DNA from 2 places in the Streptomyces sp. CNZ301 genome. Region 1 is predicted to be linked to the other one. Evidence: riboswitches for the same ligand, from Rfam matches in the RefSeq annotation. Region 1 holds a riboswitch; the other holds the start of a gene.

The links. A riboswitch is a leader RNA that binds a small molecule or an ion and turns the genes downstream of it on or off. The one in region 1 is predicted to bind glycine.
Region 2: it holds a riboswitch for glycine, as region 1 does, so the genes downstream of both, gcvT (glycine cleavage system aminomethyltransferase GcvT) here and gcvP (aminomethyl-transferring glycine dehydrogenase) in region 1, are expected to answer to the same signal.

What each region holds. Positions count from the first base shown of each region.
Region 1 is NZ_SHLG01000001.1:232,543-244,407, reverse strand. It holds gene EV375_RS29505 (DUF881 domain-containing protein) at 1-790, shown strand, start outside; partial or broken gene EV375_RS29500 (zinc ribbon domain-containing protein) at 942-1,289, shown strand; gene EV375_RS29495 (FHA domain-containing protein) at 1,311-1,757, shown strand; gene ftsR (transcriptional regulator FtsR) at 1,773-2,543, shown strand; gene EV375_RS01110 (bifunctional nuclease family protein) at 2,611-3,084, shown strand; gene EV375_RS01105 (MerR family transcriptional regulator) at 3,269-3,880, shown strand; gene EV375_RS01100 (DNA polymerase IV) at 3,915-5,471, shown strand; partial or broken gene EV375_RS29490 (PRC-barrel domain-containing protein) at 5,615-5,764, opposite strand; glycine riboswitch at 6,018-6,113, shown strand; glycine riboswitch at 6,114-6,240, shown strand; gene gcvP (aminomethyl-transferring glycine dehydrogenase) at 6,301-9,189, shown strand; gene EV375_RS01085 (DUF5999 family protein) at 9,290-9,496, opposite strand; gene EV375_RS01080 (hypothetical protein) at 9,773-10,375, opposite strand; gene EV375_RS01075 (glutamate-cysteine ligase family protein) at 10,874-11,865, shown strand, end outside.
Region 2 is NZ_SHLG01000001.1:2,609,727-2,621,591, reverse strand. It holds gene EV375_RS11225 (alpha/beta fold hydrolase) at 1-225, shown strand, start outside; gene EV375_RS11220 (GAF domain-containing protein) at 245-1,390, opposite strand; gene EV375_RS11215 (flavin-containing monooxygenase) at 1,638-3,455, shown strand; gene EV375_RS11210 (L-serine ammonia-lyase) at 3,785-5,167, opposite strand; gene EV375_RS11205 (serine hydroxymethyltransferase) at 5,278-6,552, opposite strand; gene gcvH (glycine cleavage system protein GcvH) at 6,682-7,062, opposite strand; gene gcvT (glycine cleavage system aminomethyltransferase GcvT) at 7,198-8,352, opposite strand; glycine riboswitch at 8,497-8,606, opposite strand; gene EV375_RS11190 (AAA family ATPase) at 8,913-9,557, shown strand; gene EV375_RS11185 (circadian clock KaiB family protein) at 9,977-10,294, shown strand; gene kaiC (circadian clock protein KaiC) at 10,287-11,792, shown strand; gene EV375_RS11175 (SpoIIE family protein phosphatase) at 11,806-11,865, shown strand, end outside.

The sequences.
Region 1 (11,865 bases):
GCCGGCACGCGAGAAGCGGGAGGCGTCCTCCGGGGCCGCCGGACAGGAGCCGGGCGCCGGGTCGGGCAGCGGGCGTACGGGCAGGCAGCGGCTGGCCCAGGCGGTCTGGCCGCCGCGCGTGACGCGGGCCCAACTCATCGTCGCGCTGCTGCTGTTCGTGCTCGGCCTCGGGCTGGCGATCCAGGTCCGTTCCACGAGTGAGAACAGTTCGCTGCGCGGGGCCCGCCAGGAGGACCTGGTGCGCATCCTCGACGAACTGGACGACCGCAGCAAGCGGCTCGAGGGTGAGAAGCAGAGCCTCGAGCGCCAGCGAACCGAGTTGGAGAACAGCTCGGACCAGGCCGAGGAGGCACGGAAGCAGACGCGTCAGAAGGCGCGTCAACTCGGCGTGCTCGCAGGTACGGTGGGCGCCCAGGGCCCCGGCATCGAGCTGACCGTGACCGACCCCGGAGGGTCCGTCGAGGCGGACATGCTGCTGGACGCCGTGCAGGAGCTCCGTGCCGCGGGGGCCGAGGCGATCGAGGTCAACAACGTACGGGTGGTTGCGAATACGTACTTCTCGGACAGTTCGGGAGGCGTGAGCGTGGACGGTCACAAGATCAGCCCGCCGTACCGCTTTCAGGTGATCGGCAAGCCCAAGGACCTGGAACCCGCGCTGAACATCCCCGGCGGCGTCGTACAGACGCTGCGCAAAGAGCAGGCGGACGCCTCCGTCAAGCCCTCCGAGAAGATCGTCGTGAACGCCTTGCGCTCTGCGAAGCGGCCTGATTACGCTCGGTCATCCGGGTAGTGAGGTCGCGGCGGAGTCTTGCGGGGGGTCGGCGGACCCGGTGACCATCGCGTGAGGGAAACTGTCCGAAGGCCAGGGACGTTGTCTGGGCGTCGTATCGGCGGAGTGAGAGCATCGAGGGTCTGTCCTGCCCCACGGGCGGGTCTGTTTCGTGCGAGGGGAATCGCCCGTGAGTTTTTTTGCAAGGCTGTTCGGCAAGGGCCGCCAGGAGCACGAAGCCGGTGCCGCGCGGCGTCGGACCACCCGGCACCACGATCCCGGGGCGGTTCCTGACGGTGAGGCCGCCGAACGTCCCTTGTTCCGCGACGAGGTCGCTCCTCCCGGCGGTGGCCATGCGGGTGGTCAGGGCGGGGATTCGGTTGACCCCGCAGCGTCGGGCCGCATAGGTTCCGGTGCACCATCAACCTCGAGTACAGGTGGAGGATCTGCCGTGCCGGTGTGTAGCAGGTGCGGGACCCAGGTCGCCGAGGCGAGCCGGTTCTGTTCCAACTGCGGGGCACCGCTCCGGGGCGGTGCTCCCGTGGCCGAGGGTTCCTCGGAGACGACCTCGACGATCTCGATCTCCGGCTTGGAGGCGTACGAGGCGGAGGTCACCGGTCAGCAGCAGACCCCGCCGCTGTCTCCCGAGGCGCAGGCTGCGGTCGACGCGCTTCCGCTGGGTTCCGCCCTCATGGTGGTCCGCCGAGGCCCCAACTCCGGCAGCCGCTTCCTGCTCGACGGCGAGCTGACCACCGCGGGCCGCCACCCTGAGAGCGACATCTTTTTGGATGACGTGACCGTCTCGCGGAGGCACGTGGAGTTCCGGCGCGGCCCGGACGGTGTCTTCACCGTCTCCGATGTCGGAAGTCTCAACGGCACGTACGTGAACCGGGAACGCATCGAAGCCGGCGTGCCGCTGGCGAACGGTGACGAGGTGCAGATCGGCAAGTTCCGCCTGGTCTTCTTCGCGAGCAAGCGCACGGTCTGACCCGCCGGGGAGGCCATGGAACACACACCGCCCGGCGGCAGCGGCGACGGTGCCGCGGCGAGGGCGGACGGTCCGCTGGGCATCGGAGGCGTGCTGCATGCGCTCCGGGGCGAGTTCCCCGGGGTCACGGTCTCGAAGATCCGCTTCCTGGAGACGGAGGGCCTGGTGAAGCCGGGCCGCTCGCCGTCAGGTCACCGCCGGTTCGGCAGCGCGGACGTGGAACGGTTGCGGGACGTCCTGCGGATGCAGCGCGATCACTATCTGCCTCTGAAAGTGATCAAGGAGCGTCTGAGACCCGTCGCAACGGGTGAGGGCTCATTGCCGTCTGTGCAGCCATCCCAGCGGAGCAGCCCTCATGCAGGGGCTGGCGCGGTGGCCGCTCCCGGGGCCGGAGTCAGCCGCCGGCGACTGCTGGCCATCACCGGCGCCAAGGAGGCCGACCTCGCGGAGTGGGAGGCGCAGGGCCTTCTCTCCCCGCACCCGGACGGCTCCTACGACGCCGGCGCCGTTTCCGTCGCCCGCATCGTCTCGGACCTCGGCGGCCACGGGATCCCGCCGCGGCAGTTGCGCGCCGTGAAGGCCGCCGCCGAACAGCAGGCAGAGATGCTCGCGAGCGCTGTTGCGCCGCCGGAACTCCGGCATGGCCCCCGTGGCGGCGGAGGCCCCGGACCGTCGCCCGCCAGGCTGGCGGCCCTGTCCGTGCGGCTTTACGAGGTCTTTGTGCAGACGGCGATGGAGGTAAGCCCTGCTGAGGGCCCCGGCTGCGGCAGCTGCCCGGGTGAGTAGGTTCACAGCACAGCTGAAGGCGGGTCCCGACTACCCAAACAGGCGGGGCACCGCCTAGGGTTGCTGTGTGAACGAGCTCGACGTTGTCGGTGTCCGGGTCGAAATGCCCTCCAACCAACCGATCGTGCTGCTGCGTGAAGTGGGTGGCGACCGGTACCTCCCCATTTGGATCGGCCCGGGGGAGGCGACCGCGATCGCCTTCGCGCAGCAGGGCATGACGCCTGCGCGCCCGCTCACCCATGATCTTTTCAAGGATGTCCTGGAGGCTGTGGGCCAGGAGCTCACCGCTGTCCGCATCACGGACCTGCGGGAAGGCGTGTTCTACGCCGAGCTGGTCTTCGCCAGCGGGGTCGAGGTCAGCGCGCGGCCGTCCGACGCCATAGCGCTGGCGCTGCGCACCGGAACGCCGATCTACGGCAGTGAAGGTGTGCTGGACGACGCGGGCATCGCCATCCCTGACGAGCAAGAGGACGAGGTGGAGAAGTTCCGCGAGTTCCTCGACCAGATCTCGCCCGAGGACTTCGGCACCAGCAGTCAGTGATCCTGTCGGCACCGGTATGTCTTGACGGGCTCCGCGACCGCGAACCGTGACGCGTTCCCTGCCCGGGGTTACGGGAAACCACTCCCTGGGGGATTTTCACCCGGCGTGCCGAGTGCGGCGATCGTTGACGCACCAAGGGTGACTGCCTACCTTCGGTGAGGCAGGTTCCGGGTCGTTCCCCGGGATGTGGAGGACGGAGGTCGGCGTGAGAGATACCGGCGGCGGTATGACGGCGGGCGACCCCCCTCCTCGCGGAGGCTCGACAGGTCCGCTGCAGGGGGAGAGCTCCACGGACGAATCGCCGGAACTCATCGGATACCGCGGGCCCACCGCGTGCTCGGCCGCGGGGATCACATACCGCCAGCTCGACTACTGGGCGCGCACGGGCCTGGTGGAGCCGAGCATCCGTGCCGCCTACGGCTCAGGCAGCCAGCGGCTCTACAGCTTCCGCGACATCGTGGTCCTCAAGATCGTCAAGCGGCTGCTTGACACCGGCGTCTCGCTGCAGAACATCCGCACCGCCGTTCAGCACCTCCGTACTCGCGGGCGTGCCGACCTGGCCCAGATGACGCTCATGAGCGACGGCGCCACCGTCTACGAATGCTCCTCGCCCGACGAAGTGGTCGACCTGCTGCAGGGCGGACAGGGCGTGTTCGGAATCGCCGTCGGCGTGGTGTGGAAGGACGTCGAAGGAGCCCTGGCGCAGCTGCACGGCGAGCATGTCGATACGGGCGAGACCATCGTCGGCGACCACCCGGGGGACGAACTGGCACGGCGGCGCAACCGCGCGGGCTGAGGAATGTCGGTGCCATGCGGCACCATCGACCAATGTGAGAAGCGCGCCGACGATCCTTCATCTGGACATGGACGCCTTCTACGCTGCCGTCGAGCAGGCCTCCAAGCCCAGCCTCCGCGGGAAACCCGTCATCGTCGGGGGGCTCGGGCCGCGCGGCGTCGTCGCCACGGCCTCGTACGAAGCGCGGATCTTCGGTGTCCATTCGGCCATGCCCATGGGCCAGGCCCGTCGTCTGTGCCCGAACGCCGCCTATCTCGCGCCCCGCTTCAGCCTCTACAGGGATGTCAGCGAGGCCGTCATGGAGATCCTCGGCGGGCTGTCGCCGCTGGTGGAGCCCCTCAGCCTCGATGAGGCATTCGTGGATCTGGAGGCCGGGGACGCGCTCGGCGAGAGCCCGGAATCCTCGGACGTGCGGGCAGTCGGCCGGCGGCTGCGGCAGAAGATCACCGAGACGACAGGCCTCAGCGGCTCGGTCGGGCTGGCGGGCTCGAAGATGCTCGCCAAGATCGGGTCGGAGCTGGCCAAGCCCGATGGGCTCGTCGCCATCGAGCCGGGGACCGAACGTGAACTGCTGGCTCCGATGCCCGTGCGCACCCTCCCGGGCGTGGGGCCGGCCACCGCGGGGGTCCTGCGGCGGGCGGGGATCACCACTGTCGGCGACACCACGGAGGCCGGCGAGGCGGAGCTGCTGAGACTTCTGGGCAGGGCCCACGGCACTTCGCTCTATGCGATGGCGAACGGCTGGGACGACCGGCCGGTGATCGCGGAACGTGACGCGAAATCCGTGTCCGTGGAGGACACGTTCGACGTCGACCTCACCGACAGGGCGCTCGTACAGGCCCACCTCGCACGTCTCGCCGAACGCTGCGCCGAGCGGCTGCGAGCGGCCGGAAGGTCCGGTCGCACAGTAGTGATCAAGGTCCGCAGCTACGACTTCTCGACCCTGACGCGCTCGGAGACGCTGCGTGGCCCCACGGACGACACGGGTGTGGTGCGCGAGGCCGCGGCCAGGCTGCTCGACACGGTCGACACGACCTCCGGCGTGCGTCTGCTCGGCGTCGGCGTCAGCGGACTGGCCGACTTCACGCAGGAGGATCTGTTCGCGCAGGCACAGTCCGATGCGGACGCCGCAGCGGTGGCGGAGGAGGCGACGGGCGGCCGCACGGGGGAGGGACACGGGGAGGTGGCCGCGCCCGAGGCGCCGGAGGAGCCTTCCCGCCGGCGCTGGATTCCTGGCCGGGATGTGAGGCACGCGGAACGCGGTCACGGCTGGGTTCAGGGCAGCGGTCTGGGCCGGGTCACCGTGAGGTTCGAGGAACCGGGCTCCGCGCCCGGCCGGGTGTGCACGTACCTCGTCGACGATCCGGCTCTGGAGCCGGCCGAACCGCCGCCGCTCGCGGCGATGGCGCGGCGGATACAGGCGGGGGGATTGGGCCGTACGGGGGAACCGACTCAGCTTTCGGTCCCCGCTATCCACCCGAAGTCCCTGTCGGGCGGCGGCGAGGACGGCATCGTCGGCGGGCCCGACGACGCCGGTGAGGACGGCGCGGGTCCTGCGGACTCGGCCGAGGGCGGCACGTCCAGTCCGTAGTGGAGGTAGAGCTGGAGCTCCTGGCGGGGCGAGAGGTGCCTGCCCACGCCGAGCACGGGCGTGCTGCGCACCAGGGCCTTCTCGAACGGGACGTGGAGGACGCCGCCGACCAGCTCACTCGGTTCCAGCGGCACAAGAGCCTCGCGCCGGAAGAAGCCCGTGCGCACGGCGGCCCACTCCGGCTCGCCCGTCGCGTCGTCGAGGTAGACCTCCCCGACCGTTCCGATCTTGCAGCCGCTGCTGTCGAGCGCTCTGCGCCCGATAAGGCTCCGTGGATCGATGTCGTTCTGCACGGTCCCTCCAAGTCGTCGTCAGGGGCACCGGGTGCGTCACGGGACGAGGCCGGTCCTGGGTCGGGTGGTCTGGCGAACCCCTCCTCGGCCCTGCCGTACTGCCGTGCAACGGCGTGCTGCGGGGGCGCCGAGGACGCCGGGAGCCGGTCGTACAAGCCGTATTACCACCCAAAGGCACATTTCAGTGGTTGGCCACCCGAGTGCACCTCCGGGTCCTGGAGGAGGAACCGCTGGTAGTCTCGTAAGCGGCTGTGGACCCCGAGCGGGAGAGTCCCCCGGCGTCAGCCGGGGGCGCCGAAGGAGCAACTCCTCCCCGGAATCTCTCAGGCTCACGTACCGCGCGGGCGAGGTCACTCTGGAAAGCAGGGCGGGCCGAGCAGTGCCTGGGCTCCTCCTCACCGACGGTGAAAGCCGGGTCCCCGCTCAGCCGGAGCGGGCCGGTGAAACTCTCAGGTTGAGATGACAGAGGGGGAGGCCGTCCGGGCACCAGCGCCGTGGTGTCCCCGTAGGTCACAGTGACCAGGAGGCCCCCGCAGATGACCGCCAACCGCATCCCGCTCGCCGATCTGGAACGCGGAACTCCTTTCGAACGACGCCACATCGGCCCCGACGCCGGTGCCCAGGCCAAGATGCTCGCCCAGGTCGGCTACGGCTCCCTCGACGAGCTGACCGCCGCCGCCGTCCCCGACGTGATCAAGAGCGAAGAGGCCCTGGACCTGCCGGCGGGCCGCACCGAGGCCGAAGTGATCGCGGAGCTGCGGGAGTTCGCCGCGCGCAACCAGGTGCTCCCCTCCATGATCGGCCTCGGCTACTACGGGACATTCACGCCGTCGGTCGTCTTGCGCAACGTCATGGAGAACCCCGCCTGGTACACCGCGTACACGCCGTATCAGCCGGAGATCTCGCAGGGCCGCCTCGAAGCCCTGCTCAACTTCCAGACCATGGTGGCCGACCTGACCGGTCTGCCGACCTCCGGAGCGTCCCTCCTCGACGAGCCCACGGCGGCGGCGGAGGCCATGGCGCTCTCCCGTCGGGTCGGCAAGGTCAAGCAGGGCGTCTTCCTCGTGGACGCCGACTGCCTGCCGCAGACCATCGCCGTGATCCGCACCCGCGCCGAACCGACCGGAGTCGAGGTCGTCGTCGCGGATCTGAGCGACGGAATCCCGGCGGAAGTGTCGGAGAAGGGCGTCTTCGGGCTGCTGCTGCAATACCCGGGAGCCTCCGGCGCGGTTCGTGACCACCGTGCCGTCATCGACCAGGCGCACGAAGTCGGTGCGGTGGTGACCGTCGCCGCCGACCTGCTCGCTCTCACGCTGCTGAGCTCGCCGGGGTCGCTCGGCGCCGACATCGCAGTCGGCTCCAGCCAGCGCTTCGGCGTTCCCATGGGCTTCGGAGGACCGCACGCCGGCTACATGTCGGTGCGCGACAAGTACGCGCGCAGTCTGCCCGGCCGCCTCGTCGGCGTCTCCAAAGACGCGGACGGACACCAGGCCTTTCGCCTCGCCCTCCAGACCCGTGAGCAGCACATCCGCAGGGAGAAGGCCACCAGCAACATCTGCACCGCCCAGGTGCTGCTCGCCGTGATGTCCGGGATGTATGCGGTGCACCACGGGCCGGAGGGTCTGGCCGGCATCGCCCGCCGCACGCACCGGTACGCCACGCTGCTCGCCGAGGGGCTGCGTGGGGGCGGAGTCGAGATCGTGCACGGCAGCTACTTCGACACGGTCACGGCGCGTGTTCCCGGACGCGCGGCGGAGATCGTCGCCCGTGCGCGGGAGGCGGGCGTGAACCTGCGCGAGACGGACGCGGACCACGTCGGCATGGCGTGCGACGAGACCACGGACCGGGTCCAGCTGAGGGCCGTCTGGTCCGCGTTCGGCGTCGAGGCGGACGTGGAGGAACTGGACGGCCGCGTTCAGGAGGACGCGCTCCCCGGGGCGCTGCTGCGCACCGACGACTACCTGACCCACCCCGTCTTCCACGAGTACCGCTCGGAGACGGCGATGCTGCGATACCTGCGCAGGCTCGCCGACCGCGACTACGCGCTGGACCGCGGGATGATCCCGCTCGGCTCGTGCACCATGAAACTCAACGCCACCACCGAGATGGAGGCCGTCACCTGGCCCGAGTTCGCCGGGCTGCATCCCTTCGCTCCGGCCGACCAGGCGGAGGGCTACCTCGCGCTGATCCGTCAGCTGGAGGACCAGCTCGCGGAGATCACCGGTTACGACAGGATCTCCCTGCAGCCCAACGCCGGCTCCCAGGGCGAGCTCGCCGGACTGCTGGCCGTACGGGCGTACCACCGCTCACGCGGTGACGACCAGCGCACTGTCTGCCTGATCCCCTCCTCGGCGCACGGCACGAACGCGGCGAGCGCTGTCATGGCCGGCATGCGCGTCGTGGTGGTGAAGACCAGCGAGGACGGCGACGTGGACACCGCCGACCTGCGCGCGAAGATCGAGCAGTACGGCGACGAGCTGTCCGTGCTGATGGTCACCTACCCCTCCACGCACGGTGTCTTCGAGGAGCACATCACCGACATCTGTGCTGCCGTGCACGACGCCGGCGGCCAGGTCTACGTGGACGGCGCCAACCTCAACGCGCTGATGGGGCTCGCACGGCCCGGCAGGTTCGGGGCCGACGTGTCCCATCTGAACCTGCACAAGACCTTCTGCATCCCGCACGGTGGCGGCGGGCCCGGTGTCGGACCGATCGGTGTGCGCGAGCACCTGGCCCCGCACCTGCCCAACCATCCCCTCCAGCCCGCCGCGGGGCCGGCGAGCGGCATCGGTCCGGTCTCCGGCTCCCCCTGGGGCTCGGCCGGGATCCTCCCCATTTCCTGGGCGTACGTGAGGCTGATGGGAGCCGAAGGGCTGCGCCGGGCCACGCAGGCTGCCGTGCTCGGCGCCAACTACATCGCCAAGCGCCTGGAGCCGCACTACCCGGTGCTCTACACCGGGCCGCACGGCCTTGTGGCGCACGAGTGCATCATCGACGTGCGGCCGCTGACGAAGCAGACCGGCGTGAGCATCGACGACGTGGCCAAGCGGCTGATCGACTACGGCTTCCACGCGCCGACGATGTCGTTCCCGGTGCCGGGCACGCTGATGACGGAACCCACGGAGAGCGAGGATCTGGCGGAGCTGGACCGGTTCTGCGAGGCGATGATCGAGATCCGCGGTGAGATCGACAAGGTCGGATCCGGAGAGTGGCCCGCCGAGGACAACCCGCTGCGCAACGCGCCGCACACCGCGGGGCAGTTGAGCCGGGAATGGGAGCACCCGTACGGACGGGAGACAGCGGTCTACCCTGCCGGGGTGAGTGCCTCAGACAAGTACTGGCCGCCGGTGCGGCGTATCGACGGCGCCTTCGGCGACCGGAATCTGGTGTGCGCCTGCCCGCCGGTGGAGGAGTACGACGGCTGAGGCCGCAAGAACGTCAGCGGCGCGGAACGGACGGCGCCGCGTGTGTCAGGGCCGGTTCGGTGCGATACCGGGCCGGCCCTGGTCGGTTGCCGCTGCGGGATCAGGCAGCGGTGGCGATGTTGCGGCTGTCGAGCGGACGGTGCGGATCGATGATCTTGCCGTCCGGCAGAAGCTCCCCGGTGTCCTCGAAGAGGAGGACACCGTTGCACAGCAGACTCCAGCCCTGCTCCGGGAAGTGGGCCAATGGGTGTGCGGCCTCCCGGTCGGCGGACTCGGCTGTCGGGCAAGGTGGCTGGTGCTGGCACATTGTCGCTGTCGTCTTCCGTTGTGTCGTGATGTCCGTGCGGCCGGTCACGATGTCCGTGACCGTTTCCCGTTCCGGTGTGGTCCCAGTGTTCCCCTGCGGAGGAGATTCCGCAGGGATTTCGTGTCACCGCTCTTCGACCAGGACAGACGCATCACTCGTGCGGGTGGTTGCCGTCAACTGAGCCGCACTCAGGGCCGGTTTGCCGTATTAACGCAACCGTGACGCCGCCCCTGGATCACCGCAACAGGCACCGCGTACGGTATCCCACCACGGTCATCAGCCGCTCCTCAGCAGGGAATTCGACGGCGTGGAACGGCCTGTGAGCAGCGGCAGAAGGGCATCGGCACGGTGCGGGACGTGGGCCGCGATTCCGGGGGGAGCGGGTGCGAGAGGGATGAGCAGGTCCGAGGGTTCCGGGGCTCCCTTGTCGATGTCCGCTGCGGCGTTCGCGTGCAGCCAGAGGGTGAGCATGTAGCGCCGCGGAACGGACAGCAGCCTGGGCTGGTGGAGTCCCGGCAGCGACTCGGCCTGGCGCAGGGCCCGTTGGGACGAGGCGACGTACGGGCCTCCGCAGAAGTAGGCGAAGGCCCAGCCGTCGGAGGTGAGGAGTGTCTCGGCCGCTCCGGCCGCCTGGGACCCGGCAGGGGCGTCCTTCTCCCGCAGCAGGAAGCGCCAGCCGGTCAGGCGCGTGAACGGGGCGGCGTTCCGTGGGCCGAAGTCGGGCAACTCGTGTACGGGCAGTGGGAGTTCGATCTCCAGCGAAGGACCTGCGGAATGGGCGGCAGGTGTGCGTCCCCGGGGTGCGGCGGCGGGGGCCCGCAGGGCCGCTAGAACACTGCGGGCTGCGGCGGCCGGGGCGGAGGGGAAGTGCAGCGGCATGGTGGATCGCCACCTCTCACTGGAGAGACACGTGGTGCTCGGCATGGCGCGGACGGCACTGTCGGCGTGGGGAGGGGCCGCGAAGAGGCGGCGGGACCGTCGACTGCGGGCACCGGACGGCCCGGTGATACCGCGTCTCGATCCGTACCGGAGTTTATACGAAAGGTGTTACATCACCATTTCGCCTAACCCACCGCTATTTCTGTTGCAAGGCGGTATCCGGACGGCCTTGCGCGGCACTTCACCGTGTGGGCCGCAGCCTCCGGCCCCGCCGCCTGCGGCGTTCCGGCCGCCGTGGTCGGCCGGATCCCGTCTGTGTTTCCCACAAGGACTGTGCGCGTGGTCTGGGACCACTGCCGCATGCCTCCGGAACATGCCGTTCTCCGCAGGTGAGAGGTCACCGGCAGGCGGGTACGTGGAGATCGTCAAGGCGTGATCGACCGGCTCGACGGGCATCATGGCTGACACCACGCGGCCGTATCGAGGAGGGACACCCCGATGGGTGAGAAGGTCGTCTCCGACGGGTTCGACCTGTCCGCTCGGCATCGGTACAGGCAGAAGCTGAAGGAATGCCTCGAGGCGTTCGGGGTCCTCCTGGACGAGAAGCGGTTCGAGCGTCCCCGGAACCTCATGGGCCTGGAGATCGAGCTCAATCTCGCGGACGCCGACGGCATGCCCCGCATGATGAACGCCGAGGTGCTCCAGCGCATCGGAAGCCAGGACTTCCAGACGGAGCTCGGGCAGTTCAACCTCGAGGTCAACATCGTGCCCCACCGCCTGTCCGGGCGGGTCTTCGACCAGCTCGCGGAGGAGCTTCGCACCGGTCTGGCATACGCGGACCGGCAGGCCAAGGAAGCAGGCGCCGGGATCGTGATGATCGGCATCCTGCCCACGCTCACGGACCAGGACCTGGTCTCCTCGAACCTCACCGCCGTGGACCGCTACACCCTGCTCAACAACCAGATCATGGCCGCACGGGGCGAGGAGGTCGTCCTCGACATCGAAGGCGTCGAACGGCTGGCCCGGACCTCCGCGTCGATCGCCCCCGAGGCGGCCTGCACCTCGGTGCAGCTCCATCTGCAGGTGACGCCCCAGCGTTTCGCCGACGTGTGGAACGCCTCGCAGGCCGTCTCCGCCGTGCAGATCGCGATGGGGGCCAACTCGCCCTTCGTCTTCGGCAGGGAGCTGTGGCGCGAGTCGCGCATCCCGGTCTTCCTGCAGGCGACCGACACACGTCCGGACGAGCTGAAGTCGCAGGGCGTACGGCCGCGCACCTGGTTCGGGGAGCGGTGGATCGGTTCCGCGCTCGACCTCTTCGAGGAGAACCTGCGCTACTTCCCGTCGCTGCTGCCGATTTGCGACGACGAGGATCCGCACGGGGTACTCAAGGCCGGCGGCACTCCGGGCCTGCCCGAGCTGGTGCTGCACAACGGCACCGTCTACCGCTGGAACAGGCCGGTTTACGCGGTCACCGAGGACGTGCCGCATCT
Region 2 (11,865 bases), 2.4 Mb from region 1:
CGGCGACGCATCCCGGAATTGCGCCGCTTCACCCCACGCGTCCGGATCATTTTCGGAGCCGGCGACCGCTACCTCAATCCTCGAGTCGCGCGGGAGTTCGACGCCCTGTTCCCGCACAGCGAGCTGCATCTGCTTGACCACGCCGGACACTACGTCCAGGTGGACCGTCCTCAGCAGGTCGGCGACCTCATCGTTCGGCCTATGAGCTCCCCGTCCAGCGGGTAGCGGATGCTGCGTGGGATCCTCAGCAGTCACGCGAGCGGGCACGTGATCCGCCACTGTCCTGGGACGGATGGACGGAGAGCTGTACGCCCTCGGCGAGCCGGTAGGGCCGTGTGGCCACGACAGCACCGAGCAGGCGTCGGAGCCGGCTGACCTCCGCCCGCACGGTGACGAGGTGGTCAGGGTCACCGAACAGGGCTCGGCTCAGCGCTGCCGCTGTCAGGCCGTCCGGGCCGGCTGCGTGCAGCAGGAACAAGATCTCAGCGTGGCGTCGGGTAATGCTCCGGCACCAGCTGGTGTCGCCGGAACTCGTCCGCAGCACCGGTGGCCCGGAAAGGTCGAGACCGAGCATCACTGTGCGGTCGCGGCCCAGCGGGCGGACGAGCCAGCCGCGGGTCAGCTTCTCCGGCAGCCACGTGCCGAGGCCGGGCACGGCGATGGCCTGGCCGGCCCGTGGTGCGGCGATGCGGTCGCCCACGGCGACGCCCGTGCGGTGCGCGACCCAGCCGTTGTCGTCCACCACCATGGACGGTTCCGCGCTCCCGGCCAGCAGCGGTTCGGCCAGCTGCCTCAGCGCGTCCAGCCGCTTCTGGTGCGACAGCCACAGTTCTGCCTGGGCCAGCCGCGTCGCCGTCTCGACCAGTACCCCGACGGCCGGGTGCAGAGCCAGCGCGGGACCGCTGACGTCGATGACTCCGAGCACCTCACCGGTGCGCGGGTCGTGGATCGGTGAGGCACTGCAATACCAAGGATGTTGGCCCTGTTCGAAATGCTCGCCGGCGAGGAGTTCGACGGGCGCCGCTTCGGCCAGCGCGGTTCCGATCGCGTTCGTGCCGACCTTGGCCTCGGTCCAGTCCGCGCCTTCGGTGAACTCCAGTTCGTCAGCCCGGCGGCGAACGGCGGAAGTGCCCGCCCGCCAGAGGACGGCGCCGTCGCCATCGGTCACCACGAGCATCATGGTCGCCGCGTCCGAGGAGGCATTGAACATCTTGGCGATGCCGTCGACGACGTCGCGCAACGGCGAGTCGTGACGCCGTCGCGCGACCTCGTCCTTCGAGAGGAAGTCGCGCTTGTTCACGCGGTCCGCGGTCAGGCCGAGCCGCAGCATCCGCGACCAGGAGTGAGAAACGACATCGCGCGGACGCACCGGCGGGCGCGTACCGGCCATGACCGCTTCATGCATCCGGACCAGATCCCGGGCATGGGTCGGGAGGTTCCGGCCCTGTGGGACGGCACCGCTCACGCGCACCACCTCCGGGCTACCGCGCCGTCGCGTCAGCCGCTCCAGGATAGGAGCCGCCCGAGGCAATCACCACGGCCCAACGGGCGTGCAATTCGATGCAACTCTTGTCGCTGAAACCGCGGTCGGCGTGTGATCGGCACAACAGCATGAGCGCCGATCGGAGGGAGTCGTGATGACACAGACGATGGACGCGGTGCAGCAGGACCGTTCCCCTCAGACGCGGGTGGACGACTGGCTGGCCCGGTTCGAGTCCGCACTCGTGACTCGCGATGCGGGTGCCGCTGCCTCGCTGTTCGCCGTCGACAGCTACTGGCGGGATCTGGTGGCTTTCACCTGGAACATCAAGACTGTGGAGGGTCGCGCCGCAGTCGCGGACATGCTCGCCGCATGCCTCGACGACACCGACCCGTCCGGCTTCCGTACCACCGAGACGCCGTCGGAGGCCGATGGCGTCATCGAGGCGTGGATCGAGTTCGAGACGGCGGTGGGGCGGGGGAGCGGCCACCTGCGGCTCAAGGACGAGGGCGCGTGGACTCTGCTGACCAGCCTTCGTGAGCTCAAGGACTTCCCGGAACCGCGTGGTGATCTGCGGCCCAGGGGTACGCGACACGGAGCGATCTCCAACCGCCGTTCCTGGGCCGAGGAACGGGAACTGGAGCAGGAAGAACTGGGTTATGACCAGCAGCCGTTCGCGGTTGTCGTCGGCGGCGGCCAGGGCGGGATCGCGCTCGGTGCCCGGCTGCGTCAGCTGGGTGTGCCGGCCTTGGTCGTCGAACGAAACGACCGGCCGGGCGACTCCTGGCGGAAGCGCTACAAGAGCCTGTGCCTGCACGACCCCGTCTGGTATGACCACCTTCCCTACTTGCCCTTCCCCGACAACTGGCCGGTGTTCGCACCGAAAGACAAGATCGCGGACTGGCTCGAGATGTACACCCGCGTCATGGACGTTCCCTATTGGACGCGGTCGGAAGTCACGTCAGCCGCGTTCGACGAGACGACCGAGACTTGGAAGGTCGCAGTGAACCGGGATGGCGAGGAGGTTGTGCTCACGCCGCGTCATCTCGTCTTCGCCACCGGCATGTCGGGCAAGCCCAACCTGCCCTCGTTCCCCGGCATGGACGAGTTCGCGGGGGACCAGCATCACTCGTCGGAACACCCGGGCCCGGACCGGTATGCCGGCAAGAAGGCGGTCGTGATCGGCTCGAACAACTCCGCACACGACATCTGCGCGGCGCTTTGGGAGCAGGACGCCGATGTGACGATGGTTCAGCGTTCCTCGACGCACATCGTGAAGTCGGATTCCCTGATGGACCTGGGGCTGGGGGATCTCTATTCCGAACGCGCCGTACGCGCAGGGATGACCACGGACAAGGCCGACATGGTGTTCGCGTCGCTGCCCTACCGGATCATGCACGAGTTCCAGATCCCGATCTACGACAAGATCCGCGAACGGGACGCCGACTTCTACGAACGCCTTGCCCGGGCCGGCTTCGAGCACGACTGGGGCGATGACGGGTCGGGCCTGTTCATGAAGTACCTGCGCCGCGGTTCCGGTTACTACATCGACGTGGGCGCGGCCGAGCTCGTGGCCGACGGCGAGATCAAGCTCGCTCACGGACAAGTCGATCACCTTACCCGGACTGGTGTCGTGCTCGACGACGGCACCGAACTGGACGCCGACCTCGTCGTCTACGCGACCGGGTACGGCTCCATGAACGGCTGGGTCGCCGACCTGTGCGGCCAGGAGATGGCGGACCGGGTCGGCAAGTGCTGGGGACTGGGCTCGAACACCACCAAGGACCCCGGCCCTTGGGAAGGCGAGCAGCGCAACATGTGGAAGCCCACCCAGCAACCGGGTCTGTGGTTCCACGGTGGGAACCTGCACCAGTCCCGGCACTATTCGCTGTATCTCGCACTGCAGTTGAAGGCGCGCTACGAAGGCGTCCCCACCCCGGTCTACGGCCTGCAGGAGGTCCACCACCTGGCCTGAGCCAAGCCGGGCCGGCCGCGGTGGGCCGGCTCCACCGTGGCCGGTCTGCCGGGAACGGGCTTCGGGTCTGCTACAGGCGAACCTGGTGTGTAGAGGCGCGGATCCCGCGGGCGTCACCTTGATGTTGCCCCCTCATCCTTGTGCGGGACTCGCAGCAATGGGGAGGTAAGGGCAGTTGAAGCTTGCAGAAGCGTTGGCTGAGCGGGCAGACGCCACGCGGGTCCGTCAACAGGGAGACCTCACGGGCATTCAGCGCCGTCACCGGACGCAGAAGGGCAAGCCCGTGACAGCGCTGAAAGACGCGAGTCACCTTGTCAAAGACACAGTGCTCAGCACTCGATGACGTTCACCGCGAGGCCGCCGCGGGCCGTCTCCTTGTACTTGACCTTCATGTCGGCGCCGGTGTCCTTCATCGTCTTGATCGCCTTGTCGAGCGAGACGTGGTGCCGGCCGTCGCCGCGCAGCGCCATGCGGGCGGCGGTGACCGCCTTCACGGCCGCCATGCCGTTGCGTTCGATACAGGGGATCTGGACGAGGCCGCCGATCGGGTCGCAGGTCAGCCCGAGGTTGTGCTCTATGCCGATCTCGGCGGCGTTCTCCACCTTCTCAGGACCGCCGCCCAGCACCTCGGCCAGGCCGCCCGCGGCCATGGAGCAGGCAGAGCCCACCTCGCCCTGGCAGCCGACCTCGGCGCCGGAGATCGAGGCGTTCTCCTTGAAGAGCAGCCCGATGGCGCCGGCGGCCAGGAGGAAGCGGACGATGCCGTCCTCGTCGGCGCCCGGCACGAACTCGGTGTAGTAGTGCAGGACGGCAGGGATGATGCCCGCCGCGCCGTTGGTGGGAGCCGTCACGACGCGTCCGCCGGCCGCGTTCTCCTCGTTCACCGCCATCGCGTACAGCGTCAGCCACTCCGTGGCGTGCGTCTCCCGGTTGCCCTCCGCGCGGAGCTGGCGAGCGGCCGTCGCCGCTCTGCGGCGCACCTTCAGGCCGCCCGGCAGGATGCCCTCGCGGCTCAGGCCACGGGCGACGCACGCCCGCATGACCTCCCAGATCTCCAGCAGACCGGCGCGGATCTCCTCCTCCGTGCGCCAGGCCTTCTCGTTCTGGAGCATCAACTCCGAGACGGACAGCCCTCTTTCACGGGTGAGCCGCAGCAGCTCGTCGCCGGTGCGGAAGGAGTGCTTCAGGACGGTGTCGTCGAGCTTGATGCGCCCCGCACCCGCAGCGTCCTCGTCGACGACGAAGCCGCCGCCCACCGAGTAGTACGTCTTCTCCAGAAGCGTGGCGCCGGACGCGTCGTATGCGAAGAGCGTCATGCCGTTCGCGTGGTACGGAAGCGAGCGGCGACGGTGCAGGATCAGCTGGCTCTGCTCGTCGAAGGCGACCTCGTGGGCGTCCCCTATCTCCGTCGCCAGCAGCCGCAGCCGCTTCGAGCTGCGGATCCGCTCCACCTCGTCGTCGGCGCCCTCGACGTCGACGGTGCGCGGCGACTCGCCCTGGAGCCCGAGCAGCACGGCCTTCGCGGTGCCGTGTCCGTGCCCGGTGGCGCCGAGCGACCCGTACAGCTCCGCACGCACGGACGCCGTGTGGGCCAGCACGCCCTCGTTCTTCAGCCGCCCGGCGAACATGCGGGCCGCGCGCATCGGGCCCACCGTGTGGGAGCTGGACGGACCGATGCCGATAGAGAAGAGGTCGAAGACGGAGACCGCCATGGCGGGCGCCTCCTTTCCGTGCGGGGCCGCGCTGTGGCCTTGATGTGGCCTTGCTGGGGCCGGATGTCCGGTGCCGCGCCGCGGAAGCCGCGCCGCGGCACCGGGGCCTGTTACTTGCCCAGGCCGGGGTAGAGGGGGTGCTTCTCGGTGAGCGCTGTGACGCGCGCGTTGAGGGACTTGGCCTTGTCCTCGTCGAAGCCGGGGAGCAGCGCCTCGGCGATGATGTCGGCGACCTCCCGGAAATCCTCCTCCTGGAAGCCGCGGGTCGCCAGCGCGGGCGTCCCGATGCGCAGGCCGGAGGTCACCATGGGCGGACGGGGATCGTTCGGCACGGCGTTGCGGTTGACGGTGATGCCGACCTCGTGCAGCCGGTCCTCGGCCTGCTGGCCGTCCAGGTCGCTGTTGCGCAGGTCGACGAGGACGAGGTGGACGTCCGTGCCGCCGGAGAGCACGGAGACACCCGCGTCCACCGCGTCCTGCTTCAGCAGCCGCTCGGCGAGCAGCCGTGCGCCGGTCAGGGTGCGCTGCTGGCGCTCCTTGAACTCGTCGGAGGCCGCGATCTTGAAGGACACGGCCTTGGCCGCGATGACGTGCTCGAGCGGGCCGCCCTGCTGGCCGGGGAAGACCGCCGAGTTGATCTTCTTGGCGTGCTCCTTCTTGGAGAGGATCACGCCGCCGCGCGGGCCGCCGAGCGTCTTGTGCGTGGTCGTGGTCACCACGTCGGCGTACGGCACCGGGGAGGGGTGCAGCCCGGCCGCCACCAGGCCCGCGAAGTGCGCCATGTCGACCATGAGCAGCGCGCCGACCTCGTCCGCGATCCGGCGGAAGGCGGCGAAGTCCAGCTGCCGCGGGTACGCGGACCAGCCCGCGATGATCATCTGCGGACGGTGCTCGCGCGCGAGCCGCGCGACCTCCTCCATGTCGACCTGGCTGGTCTTCTCGTCGACGCGGTAGGCGACGACGTTGTACAGCTTGCCGGAGAAGTTGATCTTCATGCCGTGCGTGAGGTGACCGCCGTGCGCCAGGTCCAGGCCCATGATCGTGTCGCCCGGCTTCAGCAGCGCGAACATCGCCGCGGCGTTCGCGGAAGCGCCCGAGTGCGGCTGTACGTTCGCGGCCTCGGCCCCGAAGAGGGTCTTGATGCGCTCGCGTGCGATGTTCTCGATGACGTCGACGTGTTCGCAGCCGCCGTAGTAGCGACGCCCCGGATAGCCCTCCGCGTACTTGTTGGTGAGGACGGAGCCCTGGGCCTCCAGCGAGGCGACGGGCGCGAAGTTCTCCGACGCGATCATCTCGAGGGTGGACTGCTGACGGTGGAGTTCGGCGTCGACGGCGGCGGCGACGTCCGGGTCCACCTCGTGGAGAGAACTGTTCAGAAGCGACATGGAACCATCCCTGGTGGCAGGCCGGTCGGGCACATTGGCGGACATACGGCGTTCAGTCGGTGCTGCTCGGTCGTAGGGGGCCGCTCGTCGCGGCTCCGGGTGTGAAGGCCGGCCCTCGCCGGCCCGGCGTCAGCTTCCGGCGGCGAACGAGGCGTACTCGTCGGCCGTCAGCAGGCCGGCCGGCTCGCCCGTGACACGCACCTTGAACAGCCAGCCGCCCTCGAACGGGGCGGAGTTGACCAGCGCCGGGTCGTCGACGACATCCTGGTTGATCTCGGTGATCTCACCGGAGACCGGCGCGTAGAGGTCGCTGACCGACTTGGTCGACTCCAGTTCGCCGCAGGGCTCGCCCGCGGTGACCGTGTCCCCGGCCTCGGGAAGCTGGACGAAGACGACATCGCCGAGCGCGTCGGCGGCGTGCGCCGTGATGCCGACGGTCGAGACGCCGTCGTCGGCGTCCGACAGCCACTCGTGCTCCTTGCTGTAGCGCAGCTGCTGCGGGTTGCTCATGGTGCGATTCTCCTGGATGAGAGGGGGACGGAGGGAATCAGTCTTGGTCAGTGGGACGCAGGACACGTCGAACGGCGCGGGGCACGCGCGGTCCGGCGACCGAAGCGGGTCCGGGTCCTGCCGCCGACGTCCTTGTCAGCGTTGCCGCTTGTAGAAGGGGAGAGCGACGACCTCGTACGGCTCGTGGCTGCCGCGGATGTCCACCGCGACACCCTCGGTGCCGGGCTCCGCGTATGCCGGGTCGACGTACGCGATGGCGATGGGCCTGCCGAGAGTGGGCGACGGTGCCCCCGAGGTCACCTCGCCGATCACCGAACCGTCCGCGGCGGAGACGACCTCGTACCCGGCACGCGGCACGCGGCGGCCTTCCGCGATGAGACCGACGAGCTTGCGCGGCGGCGCCGTCTCCGCCCGGGCCGCGGCGGCCTCCAGCGGCTCGCGCCCGACGAAGGCACCGTCGTTGGTGGTCTTCTCGAACTTCACGATCCTGCCCATGCCCGCGTCGAACGGCGTTGTCCGGGTGGTCAGTTCGTGCCCGTACAGCGGCATCCCCGCCTCGAGGCGCAGCGTGTCACGGCAGCTCAGCCCGCAGGGCACGAGACCTGCGGGCGCGCCCGCCTCGGTGAGCGCCTCCCAGACGGCGACTGCGTCGGCGGGGGAGACGAACAGTTCGAAGCCGTCCTCGCCGGTGTATCCCGTACGGGCGATCAGCGCGTCCCGGCCGGCGACGGTGCCGGGCAGCCCCGCGTAGTACCTCAGCCCCTCCAGGTCGGCGTCCGTGAGGCCCTTGAGAATGGCGGCGGCCTCCGGGCCCTGCACGGCGATCAGCGCGTAGGTGTCCCGGTCGTCGCGCACCTCGGCGCCGAAGCCGGCGCTGCGTTCACGCAGCGCGTCCAGCACGGTCTGCGCGTTCGAGGCGTTGGCGACGACCATGTACGTCTCCTCGCCGGTGCGGTAGACGATCAGGTCGTCGAGGATGCCGCCCGAGGCGTCGCACAGCATGGTGTAGCGGGCGCGTCCGACGGCGAGCCGGGAGAGGTTGCCCACCAGGGCGTAGTCCAGCAGTTCGCCCGCCTGCTGCCCGGTGACGGTGATCTCGCCCATGTGCGAGAGGTCGAAGAGGCCCGCACGTGAGCGCACGGCGACGTGCTCGTCCCGCTCGCTGCCGTAGCGCAGGGGCATGTCCCAGCCGGCGAAGTCGGTCATCGTCGCGCCGAGCGCGCGGTGTACCGCGTCGAGGGCGGTGGTGCGGGGACCGCTGCCGGTGGTCCCGCTGTCGGTGTCGCTCATGTCAGGCTCCCGTGACTCGGTGACGCGGATGTCCTCCCCATCTGTCATCGGAACCTGAGAGGTTCGCCACGAGCCCTCGTGTACGGGCGGCGGCTTGCACCGTGGGTGGAGCCGCCCGTGGGCGGCCCGCTTTTCAGATCTGCCTCGTCCTGCGCGGTATCGGTGCCTGAGAGATTCAAGGGAGGACTTGCTCCTTCGGCGCCCCGGCGGGACCGCGCTCCGTGCACGGCCGGGAACTCTCCCGCGTGGATTCAAACGGCCGGTATGCAGTTGGCTGGCCCGCTCATCATGGCACGGCGGCGCAGCACCGTCGACGGTGCGTGCCCCACCGGGCGGGGAGGCCGCCTTGCTGCGCATTACCGTTCCTTGACACTCTCTGAGACGAGCCGCCGGGACGGCGGTCTTCTCCGGGGAGGGGCGATCAGGTGGGCAGCCTGCGCAGTGCGTACGCGACCGTGACCGGCTGGGGGTACTCGCTCCCCGGCCAGTCCAGAGACGCCGCCGACGCTCCGGCCCCGGCGGCGGTTCCGGCTCAGGCGGCGGCACCCGTCCCAGCGGCGGTGCCGGAAGACGATCCTGCGGCCGTCAGGACTGCTGCCGCCGCAGTCCCTGCGGCCTCACTCCCTCCGGCCGCCTCCGTCGACCTCCGCGGTACGGCCGCCCGGTGCACGCTGCGGTATCCCGCGGGAGACCGCGTCGTGGTCTCCGGCCTTCCCGGCAGCGGCAAGTCGACGCTGATCCAGCGCGTCCTCGGCCTCCAGGACGCCGTCCGCCGCGTCGACTCCCAGGACGTGCGCGAGCGTTGGGCGGCCGCGCTGCCGCGCTGGCTGCCCTATGCGACGTACCGGCCCCTCGCCCGCATCGCGCACTACGCGGGGCTGCGGCGGGCGCTCTCCTCCGGTGCGAGCGTCGTCGTGCACGACTGCGGCAGCCAGGTGTGGGTGCGCAACTGGCTCGGCCGGGACGCCCTGCGGCGCGGCCGCGCCCTCCACCTCGTCCTGCTGGACGTACCGCCCGCGACGGCGCTGCGCGGCCAGGCCGAGCGCGGGCGCACCGTCTCCGGCTACGCCTTCCTGCGCCACCGCCGGGCGGTCCGGCGGCTGATCGCGAACGCGGAGGCGGGGCGGCTGCCGCGAGGTTGCGAGTCGGTGGTCCTCCTGGACCGCCGGGCAGCGGGCGCTCTCGCGGGCATCGCCTTCGAATAGCCGCGCTCCCGCGCCGGAGGCACGAGTCCGGCGCAGGCGCCGGAGGAGTGGCCGCGCGGGGCCGGAGGCGCCGACCCGGCGCGCATTACCGGCATGGCCGCTCCCTGCTCGCGCCCGGTGGCGTGCCGTGCGATGTTGTCGGGACAGGGCAGCCGCCGACGGGCGGTTCCCGTCTCCGCCGGCGTCATGGCGGGAGGAGGGCGGATGCTGACCGGGCTCGGCAGGCGCCTGCACGTATGCCTCGGGTACGGGCCGTGCGTCGTGTCTTTCTGGTGAAGCTCCCGGGTGCTCCCCGGACTGGTAAAGGCAGGTGCCTGGATGGATGTCACGGGAGAGCGGGGAGGCAGGACCCGCGGCGCGGGTCGTGGTGACCGGGCAGGGGTACTTCGGCATTCCGGGCGGCCGGGAAGGGCGGACGGGTGACGAGAAGCTACGCCTTCCGCCTGTATGTGTCCGGCCAGTCGGAGCGGTCCAGCGCTGCCGAGTCGAATCTGCGCGCCTTGGCCGGGGCACGGCTGCCTGACGGCTTCGAGTTGGAAGTGGTGGATGTGGTGGCGCGGCCCGGACTGGCGGAGGAGCAGCGCGTCCTGGCGACGCCGACTGTGGTCAGGCTGCTGCCGCATCCGCAGTTGCGGGTGATCGGAGACCTGTCCGATCCGCCGAGGGTCGCGTACGCGCTGGGGCTGCCGGACGAGCCGCAGGAGGTCCGGATGGAGAAGGAGGCCGGCGGTGACTGACGGCGACACGATCGAGCGCGTTCCCACCGGGATCAACGGGTTCGACCAGGTGGCGATCGGGGGGTTGCCGGCCGGCAGGCCGACCCTGTTGACCGGCACGACCGGCAGTGGCAAGACGGTCTTCGCCGGGGAGTTCCTCGCCCGCGGGGTCGCAAAATACGACCAGCCGGGGGTGTTCGTCACTTTCGAGGAGACGCCGGATGCGATCCGCCGCAACTTCTTCTCGCTGGGCTTCCCGATCGAGCAGTGGGAAGCCGAGGGGAAGTGGGTGTTCGTCGACGCCGCCGAGAGCGAGGACGAGGAAGCCGCCGTCGTCGGAGCCTACGACTTCGGCGCGCTGACGTCCCGCATCGAGCACGCGGTCCACCGGATCGGCGCCTCCCGGGTAGTGCTGGATTCGCTGGGATCCGTGTTCGCCCGGTTTGCCGACGCCGGGATCGTCCGCCGGGAGAGCTACAGACTCGCTTCCGCTCTGAGCTCGCTCGGGGTCACCTCGATCATCACGGCCGAGCGGAACAGCGAGTACGACGGCGTATCCCGGTACAGGGTCGAGGAGTTCGTCGTCGACAACGTGATCGTCCTGCGCAACGTGCTGCTCCAGGAACGCCGGCGCCGGACCGTCGAGATCGTCAAGCTCCGCGGTGCCCCGCACCGCACGGGGGAATGGCTGTTCACCATCGACCCGCGCGAAGGGTTCGTCGTCATCCCCCTCGCTTTCCTCGGTATGCCGTCCACGCCCGCCTCCAGTACCCGCGTGCCCTCGGGTAACTCCGGGCTGGACCGGATGTGCGGTGGCGGGTTCTACCGCGACGCTGTCGTCCTGCTGTCCGGGCCCTCCGGGTCCGGCAAGACACTGACCAGTCTGAAGTTCCTGGAGGCCGGTGTCGCAGCGGGAGAGCGCTGCCTGGGGTTCACCTTCGACGAGACCAGCGAGCAGATGAGGCGCAACGCCGCCGGCTGGGGAATCGACCTGGAGGCCATGCAAGAAGGCGGTCTGCTGGAGGTGGTGTGCGACTACCCGGAAGTGGCCTCCTTGGAGGACTACTTCATCCGGATCAGGCGCGCCGTGCTGGATTTCGAGCCCGAGCGCCTGGTCATCGACACCCTGTCCGCGCTGGAGCGCATCGCCACGCCGAGGGCGCTCCTCGACCTGGTGATCGCACTGGGCGCGGTCGTCCGCGAGCACCGCATCACCACGCTGTTCACCTCCGCCCCCAGCAGCCGCTTCACACCTGCGCAGGCACCGTCGATCGCGCGCGAACTGGCCAGCCTCACCGACGTCACCATCGCACTGCGGTACTTCCAGAAGGCCGGGATGATCAAGCGCACCGTAGCCGTCGTGCAGAACCGCGGCTCCGCCCACGACGAGGCCGTGCGCCAGGTCACCATCGACGCGGACGGCATGCACATCGGCGCCCCGGTCGCCACCCTCGACGAAATGGAAGCCGTCGGCTTGGACGTGCCACCGTGGCCGGGCGTCATCGGCGATGACATCTGAGCGGCGCACCCCCATGACGAGAGACGACCCAGGAGCCGGGACCGGCGGACCCGAAGGCGACCTCATCGACCTG